3 regions of the Bacillus carboniphilus genome follow, and region 1 is predicted to be linked to each of the others. Evidence: a T-box and tRNA genes for the amino acid it is inferred to sense, from the RefSeq annotation. Region 1 holds a T-box; the other regions hold tRNA genes.
What was found. The T-box of region 1 lies ahead of thrS (threonine--tRNA ligase). A T-box ahead of a tRNA ligase gene usually reads a tRNA of that ligase, here a tRNA-Thr.

Region 1 (3,259 bases):
TCATTGTCCCCTAAGACTAAAATATAGGGGATTTTCTTCATCTGCGACTCTCTTATCTTATACCCAAGCTTTTGATCACTATCGTCAATATCCACTCTTACTCCTCGTTGTTTCAGTTCGGATTGAACCTTGAGACAGTATTCGATGTGAACTTGTGAAACAGGAATTATTTGTACTTGTGTCGGTGCCAGCCAAACAGGAAATGCTCCTGCAAAATGTTCAATTAATATACCAAAGAAGCGATCAATAGAGCCATAAATGGCACGGTGGATAACAACAGGACGAATTTTTTCATTGTTTTCATTAATATAAGTCAAATCAAATTTCTCAGGCATTTGAAAATCTAGCTGAATCGTAGCGCACTGATGACTTCGTTTTAAAGCATCTTTAATATGAAAATCAATTTTCGGACCATAAAAGGCCCCGTCCCCTTCATTTAGCTGATAATCTATTTTTAAATCATCCAGTACTTTTTTTAATGACCCTTCAGAGATTTCCCAAAGATGATCATCACCTGATGAATTCTCCGGACGAGTTGAAAGCTCTACCGAATAATCAAAGCCAAACGTACGATACACTTGATCTATTAAACCAAAGACCTGCTTAATTTCATTTTCTATTTGGTCTTCACGAACAAAGATGTGAGCATCATCTTGACAAAATGTACGGACCCGAAGCATTCCATTTAATGCACCACTATATTCGTGACGATGAACTTGACCGAACTCTGCCATCCGAATTGGTAAATCACGATAGGAATAAAGACTGTTTTTAAATACCAGCATATGACCAGGACAATTCATTGGTTTCATGGCAAACGTAGCCTGATCAACTTCAGAAAAATACATATTCTCTTGATAATGATCCCAATGACCGGACTTTTCCCATAATTGTTGATTCATCATTAATGGAGTACGAACTTCGTCATAACCAGCATTTGTTTGTAGCCCACGAGAAAAATTTTCTAGTTCATTTCGAACGATTTGTCCTTTTGGCAAATAAAATGGCATTCCTGGTGCATCCTCTGAAAACATAAATAGCTCTAATTGTTTTCCTAGCTTACGATGATCTCGTTTAGCTGCTTCTTCTAGGAAATTCACATACTCATTCAAATCTTGTTTCCTTTGAAATGCGACCCCATAAATACGTTGAAGAACTTCGTTTTGACTATCTCCTCGCCAATAGGCACCTGATACATGAGTTAGTTTAAATGCTTTTATCAATCCAGTTGAGGGAAGATGAGGACCACGACAAAGATCAATAAATTCCCCTTGTTGATATAATGTTATTTTTTCATCTTTAGGTATGTCTTTTAAAATTTCTAATTTAAATGGTTCACCTTGTTCTTTAAATAAGTTCTCAGCCTTTTGATAAGAAACTTCAACTCGCTTAATGGCTAAATTTTCATGAACAATTTTCTCCATCTCTTTTTCAATATCCAGTAAGTCTGCCTCATTCAAATGATGATCTAGTTTAAAATCATAATAAAAACCATCTTCAACCACGGGGCCTATCGTTAACTTCACATCCCCATAGAGTCTTTTCACAGCTTGTGCCATTACATGCGCTGAAGAATGTCTTAAAATATTTAAACCTTCTTTCGAATCCATTGTTAAAATAGAAAGTGTTGAATCCTTTTCAAGCTGATAGCATAAATCAACCAGTTTCTCATCTACTTTCCCTGCTATGGCTTTCTTTCTTAAGCTTGAACTAATTGACTCTGCCACTTCTTTTACTGTAATTCCTTTTGGAAATATCTTTGATTCTCCGTCAGGTAATTGAACTTTAATTAATTTTTCATTCATTTCAATAAACACCCCTTTTATATATTAAAAAACGCACTCATCCCTATAACAAGGGACGAATGCGTTAGTTTCGTGGTTCCACCCAATTTCCCATAAGTAAAAAATACTTTTGGCTTTGGTGCTGTAACGTAGCTTTTACGGTATTGGATACTTTGATTCACCAATACAGCTCAAAGGTGGTAAATTATTTTCCTAAGCTAGGAAGCTCTCACCTTTCCTTCCCTCTCTAATAACCGTAAAAATAATCCTTGTCCTCTTCATTGCTTTTATTTTGTAGAATAAAAAACGCACTCATCCCTATAACAAGGGACGAATGCGTTAGTTTCGTGGTTCCACCCAATTTCCCATAAGTAAAAAAATACTTTTGGCTTTGGTGCTGTAACGTAGCTTTTACGGTATTGGATACTTTGATTCACCAATACAGCTCATAGGTGGTAAATTATTTTCCTAAGCTAGGAAGCTCTCACCTTTCCTTCCCTCTCTAATAACCGTAAAAATAATTCTTGTCCTCTTCATTGCTTTTAACATGAACTAAGTTAAATTATTTCATATGCTACAATATTCCCCCATAATTAGCAACCTTTTTTTAAAAAAACTTTCATGATATTATGATCAGCTAGTTTTGAAAGGATGTATTATAATAAAAAACAAACAATATTTTACCATCGAATCTTTTGGAGGCGAAATGATGAGAACTATAGGGCTACTTGGTGGGATGAGCTGGGAATCTTCAGCAATCTATTACAAATTAATTAATGAAAGAGTGAAAGAAAAGCTTGGTAAACTTCATTCTGCAAAAAGTATCATGTACTCTGTTGATTTTCAACTGATTAAAGACCTTCAATTTGAAGGAAAGTGGTCCAAAGCAACAGTTGAACTTATTAAAGCAGCCAAATGTGTTGAAAAAGGTGGAGGAGATTTTTTAATCATTTGTACGAACACCATGCATAAAATGGCTGAAGAAATTCAAGGTGCGATTTCAATACCCGTTCTTCATATTGCAGATACGACTGGGGAAGAAATTGAGAAGTCCGGAATAAGAAAAATAGGATTACTAGCAACGAAGTTTACGATGGAACAGGAGTTTTATAAGGGACGATTACAATCTAAATATGGAATAGACGTAATTATTCCTAATGAAGAAGAGCGGATTATGATTCATGATATTATTTACAATGAACTATGTCTTGGTGACATACGTACCGAATCTAGACAAATATATAAAGAGATTATCGACCGACTAATTGAACGTGGAGCTGAAGGTATTATCCTTGGTTGCACCGAGATTACAATGTTAATTAAAGAACAAGATATCAACATTCCGGTCTTTGATACAACCAAAATTCATGCAATAAAAGCTGCTGATTATGCGATGAATAAGTGATTATTTTACAATAGAGGGGATCTCCAGAATTTAGAGGGTTGATACTTATTGATTATCACTCTTCCGTATC
Region 2 (3,259 bases), 1.3 Mb from region 1:
ATTATTCCATGCTCTTAGCTAGCATAGACTGTCCCGATCTCAAATTGACTATTCAAGATGCTACTCGATCGGTACAACTCGTTGTGGATTCGACGATGCTCTTGCTCGTTGCTCCACACCACGATAATATCAACAGTTTCTTAAAAAATAATATGGCGGAGGAAGAGGGATTCGAACCCCCGCGGGCTTTGACACCCCTGTCGGTTTTCAAGACCGATCCCTTCAGCCGGACTTGGGTATTCCTCCAAATTATGGTGGACCCTGTAGGACTCGAACCTACGACCGTTCGGTTATGAGCCGAATGCTCTAACCAACTGAGCTAAGGGTCCACATTCACATAATTTATTATTGGTAGCGGCGGAGGGGATCGAACCCCCGACCTCACGGGTATGAACCGTACGCTCTAGCCAGCTGAGCTACACCGCCAAAATATATCATTTTCATAATCTAAATATTTGGTGGAGCCTAGCGGGATCGAACCGCTGACCTCCTGCGTGCAAGGCAGGCGCTCTCCCAGCTGAGCTAAGGCCCCTTGTTAAAACATAATCGATCGTGGTCGGGAAGACAGGATTCGAACCTGCGACCCCATGGTCCCAAACCATGTGCTCTACCAAGCTGAGCTACTTCCCGTAAATGGCGCGCCCGAGAGGAGTCGAACCCCTAACCTTTTGATCCGTAGTCAAACGCTCTATCCAATTGAGCTACGGGCGCTAAATGGTGCCGAGGGCCGGACTTGAACCGGCACGGTAGTCACCTACCGCAGGATTTTAAGTCCTGTGTGTCTGCCAATTCCACCACCCCGGCATGGGGAATGATCTTGGAGCGGAAGACGGAATTCGAACCCGCGACCCCCACCTTGGCAAGGTGGTGTTCTACCACTGAACTACTTCCGCGTATCTTAATGCGGGTGAAGGGAGTCGAACCCCCACGTCACAAGGACACTAGATCCTAAGTCTAGCGCGTCTGCCAGTTCCGCCACACCCGCGAAATTCAAAATGGTGAGCCATGAAGGACTCGAACCTTCGACCCTCTGATTAAAAGTCAGATGCTCTACCAACTGAGTAATGGCTCTAAAAAACTCGTGGTGCCGGCAAGAGGACTTGAACCCCCAACCTACTGATTACAAGTCAGTTGCTCTACCAATTGAGCTACACCGGCGTATAAAAAGTGAACTATTATTTGATTTTTCTTTCTTAAAACGTCATCCCGACTTCTATTAGTTTATTCAAGATGTTGTTCAGTCGGTATGCTGATGCTTATTCTATGAAGCCTATTCGGTCGTGCTCTACCAATTGAGCTACACCGGCGTATATACCCAGACCTTACGGTCTTTGTTTTAAATATTATTAGATAACAATTTCATTTTAAATGGTGGAGGATGACGGGATCGAACCGCCGACCCCTTGCTTGTAAGGCAAGTGCTCTCCCAGCTGAGCTAATCCTCCAATGCTTGGCAACGTCCTACTCTCACAGGGGGAGACCCCCCAACTACCATCGGCGCTAAAGAGCTTAACTTCCGTGTTCGGCATGGGAACGGGTGTGACCTCTTTGCTATCGTCACCAAACATAGGGTTTACGACTTTTAATAAACGGCACATTTTTTTGTCATCTTCTTTCGTCAACGTCGTCACGTACTGGAGTACGCTCCTCGGTTTCCTCAGTTGATTCCTGAAATTACTCGCCTCTCAAACCCCTTGTCCCATTTTAGAGGGACAAAATATATTATACTTATTTTTATGATAATATCAAGCGTTTTTTCAAAAGAAAATTCATTCTTTCAAAACTAAATAACGAAGGGTGACAAGAATCGCATGTGTGTGGTTAAGTCCTCGATCGATTAGTATTCGTCAGCTCCATGTGTCACCACACGTCCACCTCGAACCTATCAACCTGATCATCTTTCAGGGATCTTACTCTATTGCTAGATGGGAAATCTCATCTTGAGGGGGGCTTCATGCTTAGATGCTTTCAGCACTTATCCCTTCCGCACATAGCTACCCAGCGATGCCTTTGGCAAGACAACTGGTACACCAGCGGTGCGTCCATCCCGGTCCTCTCGTACTAAGGACAGCTCCTCTCAAATTTCCTGCGCCCACGACGGATAGGGACCGAACTGTCTACGACGTTCTGAACCCAGGCTCGCGTACCGCTTTAATGGGCGAACAGCCCAACCCTTGGGACCGACTACAGCCCCAGGATGCGATGAGCCGACATCGAGGTGCCAAACCTCCCCGTCGATGTGGACTCTTGGGGGAGATAAGCCTGTTATCCCCGGGGTAGCTTTTATCCGTTGAGCGATGGCCCTTCCATGCGGAACCACCGGATCACTAAGCCCGACTTTCGTCCCTGCTCGACTTGTAGGTCTCGCAGTCAAGCTCCCTTGTGCCTTTACACTCTACGAATGATTTCCAACCATTCTGAGGGAACCTTTGGGCGCCTCCGTTACTTTTTAGGAGGCGACCGCCCCAGTCAAACTGCCCACCTGACACTGTCTCCCACCCGGATGACGGGTGCGGGTTAGAAGGTCAATACAGCCAGGGTAGTATCCCAAAGACGCCTCCACCGAAGCTAGCGCTCCGGCTTCCAAGGCTCCTACCTATTCTGTACAAGCTGTACCAACATTCAATATCAGGCTACAGTAAAGCTCCACGGGGTCTTTCCGTCCTGTCGCGGGTAACCTGCATCTTCACAGGTACTATAATTTCACCGAGTCTCTCGTTGAGACAGTGCCCAGATCGTTGCGCCTTTCGTGCGGGTCGGAACTTACCCGACAAGGAATTTCGCTACCTTAGGACCGTTATAGTTACGGCCGCCGTTTACTGGGGCTTCGGTTCACACCTTCGCTTACGCTAAGCGCTCCCCTTAACCTTCCAGCACCGGGCAGGCGTCAGCCCCTATACTTCGCCTTACGGCTTCGCAGAGACCTGTGTTTTTGCTAAACAGTCGCCTGGGCCTTTTCACTGCGGCTCTCTCGGGCTTGCACCCTACCAGAGCACCCCTTCTCCCGAAGTTACGGGGTCATTTTGCCGAGTTCCTTAACGAGAGTTCTCTCGATCACCTTAGGATTCTCTCCTCGCCTACCTGTGTCGGTTTGCGGTACGGGCACCTCCCACCTCGTTAGAGAGCTTTTTTCTTGGCAGTGTGGAATCAGGAACTTCGGTACTCTATTTCCCTCGCCATCACAGCTCAGCCTTCATGATGAGCGGATTTGCCTACTCATCAGCCTACCTGCTTGGACGCGGCGATCCAGTGCCGCGCT
Region 3 (3,259 bases), 420 kb from region 1:
CGTGACGGCGTCGACGAAAGAAGATGACAAAAAAATGCGCCTTTTCAAATGAAGCCTAAGTTAAGAATAAAAGGGTTTTGAGAAACAAGCAGTTTGAGGAATTAACTGAGGAAACCGAGGAGCGTACTCCAGTACGTGACGACGTTGACGAAAGAAGATGACAAAAAAATGCGCCGTTTATCAAAAGCCGTAAACCATATGTCTGGTGATGATGGCAAAGAGGCCACACCCGTTCCCATGCCGAACACGGAAGTTAAGCTCTTTAGCGCCGATGGTAGTTGGGGGTCTCCCCCTGTGAGAGTAGGACGTTGCCAGGCTAATATTGATCCGCAGTAGCTCAGTGGTAGAGCATTCGGCTGTTAACCGAACGGTCGTAGGTTCGAATCCTACCTGCGGAGCCACTTGGAGAGGCTGTCCGAGAGGTCGAAGGAGCACGATTGGAAATCGTGTAGACGGTTAACGCTGTCTCAAGGGTTCGAATCCCTTGCTCTCCGCCAGTTCACTAGATTTTAAAATATATGGCCCGTTGGTCAAGCGGTTAAGACACCGCCCTTTCACGGCGGTAACACGGGTTCGAATCCCGTACGGGTCACCAAGATTAACGGAGGATTAGCTCAGCTGGGAGAGCACTTGCCTTACAAGCAAGGGGTCGGCGGTTCGATCCCGTCATCCTCCACCATTAATTCAAGAACAACTAATATTACCGCGGGGTGGAGCAACGAGCAAAAGCATCGTCGAATCACACAGCAAGTTGTACCGATCAAGTAGCATCAAAGAGTAAACAACCTGAGATCGGGACAGTCCATGCTAACTAAGAGCATAGAATAACAATATACTTTATTATTATCGCGGGGTGGAGCAGTCTGGTAGCTCGTCGGGCTCATAACCCGAAGGTCGCAGGTTCAAATCCTGCCCCCGCAACCAAAAGGTCCCGTGGTGTAGCGGTTAACATGCCTGCCTGTCACGCAGGAGATCGCGGGTTCGATTCCCGTCGGGACCGCCATATAATACATAGGCTTGGTAGCTCAGTTGGTAGAGCAATGGACTGAAAATCCATGTGTCGGCGGTTCGATTCCGTCCCAAGCCACCACTAATGATTATTTTATATGCCGGGGTAGCTCAATTGGTAGAGCAACTGACTTGTAATCAGTAGGTTGGGGGTTCAAGTCCTCTCGCCGGCACTGTCTGAAATTTCATATGGAGGGGTAGCGAAGTGGCTAAACGCGGCGGACTGTAAATCCGCTCCCTCAGGGTTCGGCGGTTCGAATCCGTCCCCCTCCACCATTTTTGATAGGGGTATAGTTTAAAGGTAGAACAGAGGTCTCCAAAACCTCCGGTGTGGGTTCGATTCCTACTACCCCTGCCAATTAATTAATTTTTCAACTATATATGGCGGTTGTGGCGAAGTGGTTAACGCACCAGATTGTGGCTCTGGCACTCGTGGGTTCGATTCCCATCAATCGCCCCATTTGCTGATATAGTTTTAATTGAATGAATGTAATTATACAGGTAATATATGAAGTATAATCACAAAAAATCATCTTGCGATGTAAATTCATGAAGCTTAGTCGAAGAAGGTTATTCATGGAACTAACATTCTATAAGTAGTATTTATTTTTATTGTTATGTCAATGATTCTTCTTGAAGTAACTCAATGAAGCATATTCAAAAAATCATTGTGCGAAGTACATTCATGATGTTTAATCGAAGAAGGTTATTCATGGAGATTATTCAATGGGCTATAGCCAAGCGGTAAGGCAACGGATTTTGATTCCGTGATGCGCTGGTTCGAATCCAGCTAGCCCAGCCATTCTTTTTAGTATAATATGAATAGAAAATCATATATATAATATATACTTGCGGAAGTAGTTCAGTGGTAGAACATCACCTTGCCAAGGTGGGGGTCGCGGGTTCGAATCCCGTCTTCCGCTCCAAAGTGGCGGCATAGCCAAGTGGTAAGGCAGAGGTCTGCAAAACCTTTATCACCGGTTCAAATCCGGTTGCCGCCTCCATTACCCATGCCGGGGTGGTGGAATTGGCAGACACACAGGACTTAAAATCCTGCGGTAGGTGACTACCGTGCCGGTTCAAGTCCGGCCCTCGGCATTAATCAAATACTTTTTTAGCCGGTGTGGCGGAATTGGCAGACGCGCACGACTCAAAATCGTGTTCCTTATGGAGTGTCGGTTCGACCCCGACCACCGGTATCATATTTCAAGTTTATTTTTGTTTATTAACATTGAATATTTTGTAATATCAACGTTTCTCAATTGTGGGAAACGTTTTTTGTGTTTATTAACTATTTAGACTACCTGAAATCTATTATGAACACAACCGTACTTTTCGGAACGGTATTCCGGTTTAAAAATGTTACTGCATAACATGATAGATAGATTATTCTAAACTGGATGGGATTTTACAGGTTATTATAGAGTAAAATCTTTGATTGTTTAAGCAACGTTAATACGGTTCATACTAATTTATAATTAATTCTAAGAAAAGAGGTTGAAGAGGATGAGAGAGAAGATAGAAGAATTTTTAAGCAGGGAATTAGTCCTTGAGCGAGAAATATACGAAGAACTATTGGAACACCATAAAAACAAACTAAAGAATAGTGAAAGCATAACAGGTACGCTAGAGGATGTATTTGTAGCGGAATATCAAGCAAAGATTAATCTCCTTCACCAACTGGAAATTAGGTATATTGAATTTTTCAAAAAAGAATTAATAGGTAAAAGTAAAGATTACCCCGCTTAAATAATTTAATTTCTTGAGGTGTTAAATGTTTAGAGTCAATTATTCGTGGAATAATTGACTCTTATGCATCTCAAATATTTAGTAAATGACTGCTAATGAACAGTCCATTTATAGTGTCTTACTCGAATTCCATCTCAATAATCTTTCCAGTATTAGGATGAACTAAAAAGGCAGTACCTGGATGAAAATCGAAACTATAAAAAGCTAATACAAAATTGTCGGTTCCACCAAATGGAGCAATATTTCTATCAGAATCTCCTGGTTTTACAATCTCAATATTTCTCTCAGACTCTAACTCTTTTACCTTTTCATATGCTTCTTGAAAAGTGAATTCAGGTTTTATTGAGAAATAAGATATTGGTGCGATACAAAAGAAAAGTAAAATAATAATCACTTTTTGATAATTTTTCTTAATCCTGTTATAAATTAAAATCTTACTGTCTTTTTCGAAAGCTCTAAATACGGCTAATGGCTGAAAAATTAGGAATACATATAATGCAGA

Region 2: it encodes a tRNA-Thr, which carries the amino acid that the T-box ahead of thrS (threonine--tRNA ligase) is inferred to sense. The anticodon was not compared.
Region 3: it encodes a tRNA-Thr, which carries the amino acid that the T-box ahead of thrS (threonine--tRNA ligase) is inferred to sense. The anticodon was not compared.

Annotation. Positions count from the first base shown of each region.
Region 1 is NZ_CP129013.1:3,191,918-3,195,176, reverse strand. Features, by position in the region: gene thrS (threonine--tRNA ligase) at 1-1,805, opposite strand, end outside; T-box leader at 1,854-2,075, opposite strand; T-box leader at 2,108-2,330, opposite strand; gene LC087_RS16600 (aspartate/glutamate racemase family protein) at 2,494-3,189, shown strand.
Region 2 is NZ_CP129013.1:1,878,326-1,881,584, forward strand. Features, by position in the region: tRNA gene LC087_RS09570 (tRNA-Ser) at 154-246, opposite strand; tRNA gene LC087_RS09575 (tRNA-Ile) at 253-329, opposite strand; tRNA gene LC087_RS09580 (tRNA-Met) at 350-426, opposite strand; tRNA gene LC087_RS09585 (tRNA-Ala) at 457-532, opposite strand; tRNA gene LC087_RS09590 (tRNA-Pro) at 554-630, opposite strand; tRNA gene LC087_RS09595 (tRNA-Arg) at 635-711, opposite strand; tRNA gene LC087_RS09600 (tRNA-Leu) at 716-804, opposite strand; tRNA gene LC087_RS09605 (tRNA-Gly) at 819-893, opposite strand; tRNA gene LC087_RS09610 (tRNA-Leu) at 903-985, opposite strand; tRNA gene LC087_RS09615 (tRNA-Lys) at 997-1,071, opposite strand; tRNA gene LC087_RS09620 (tRNA-Thr) at 1,083-1,158, opposite strand; tRNA gene LC087_RS09625 (tRNA-Val) at 1,370-1,445, opposite strand; rRNA gene rrf (5S ribosomal RNA) at 1,449-1,565, opposite strand; rRNA gene LC087_RS09635 (23S ribosomal RNA) at 1,818-3,259, opposite strand, start outside.
Region 3 is NZ_CP129013.1:8,615-11,873, forward strand. Features, by position in the region: rRNA gene rrf (5S ribosomal RNA) at 202-317, shown strand; tRNA gene LC087_RS00045 (tRNA-Asn) at 327-401, shown strand; tRNA gene LC087_RS00050 (tRNA-Ser) at 405-497, shown strand; tRNA gene LC087_RS00055 (tRNA-Glu) at 521-595, shown strand; tRNA gene LC087_RS00060 (tRNA-Val) at 604-679, shown strand; tRNA gene LC087_RS00065 (tRNA-Met) at 848-924, shown strand; tRNA gene LC087_RS00070 (tRNA-Asp) at 928-1,003, shown strand; tRNA gene LC087_RS00075 (tRNA-Phe) at 1,015-1,090, shown strand; tRNA gene LC087_RS00080 (tRNA-Thr) at 1,109-1,181, shown strand; tRNA gene LC087_RS00085 (tRNA-Tyr) at 1,200-1,284, shown strand; tRNA gene LC087_RS00090 (tRNA-Trp) at 1,293-1,366, shown strand; tRNA gene LC087_RS00095 (tRNA-His) at 1,393-1,468, shown strand; tRNA gene LC087_RS00100 (tRNA-Gln) at 1,736-1,810, shown strand; tRNA gene LC087_RS00105 (tRNA-Gly) at 1,860-1,934, shown strand; tRNA gene LC087_RS00110 (tRNA-Cys) at 1,939-2,012, shown strand; tRNA gene LC087_RS00115 (tRNA-Leu) at 2,021-2,106, shown strand; tRNA gene LC087_RS00120 (tRNA-Leu) at 2,126-2,207, shown strand; gene LC087_RS00125 (hypothetical protein) at 2,515-2,757, shown strand; gene LC087_RS00130 (hypothetical protein) at 2,876-3,259, opposite strand, start outside.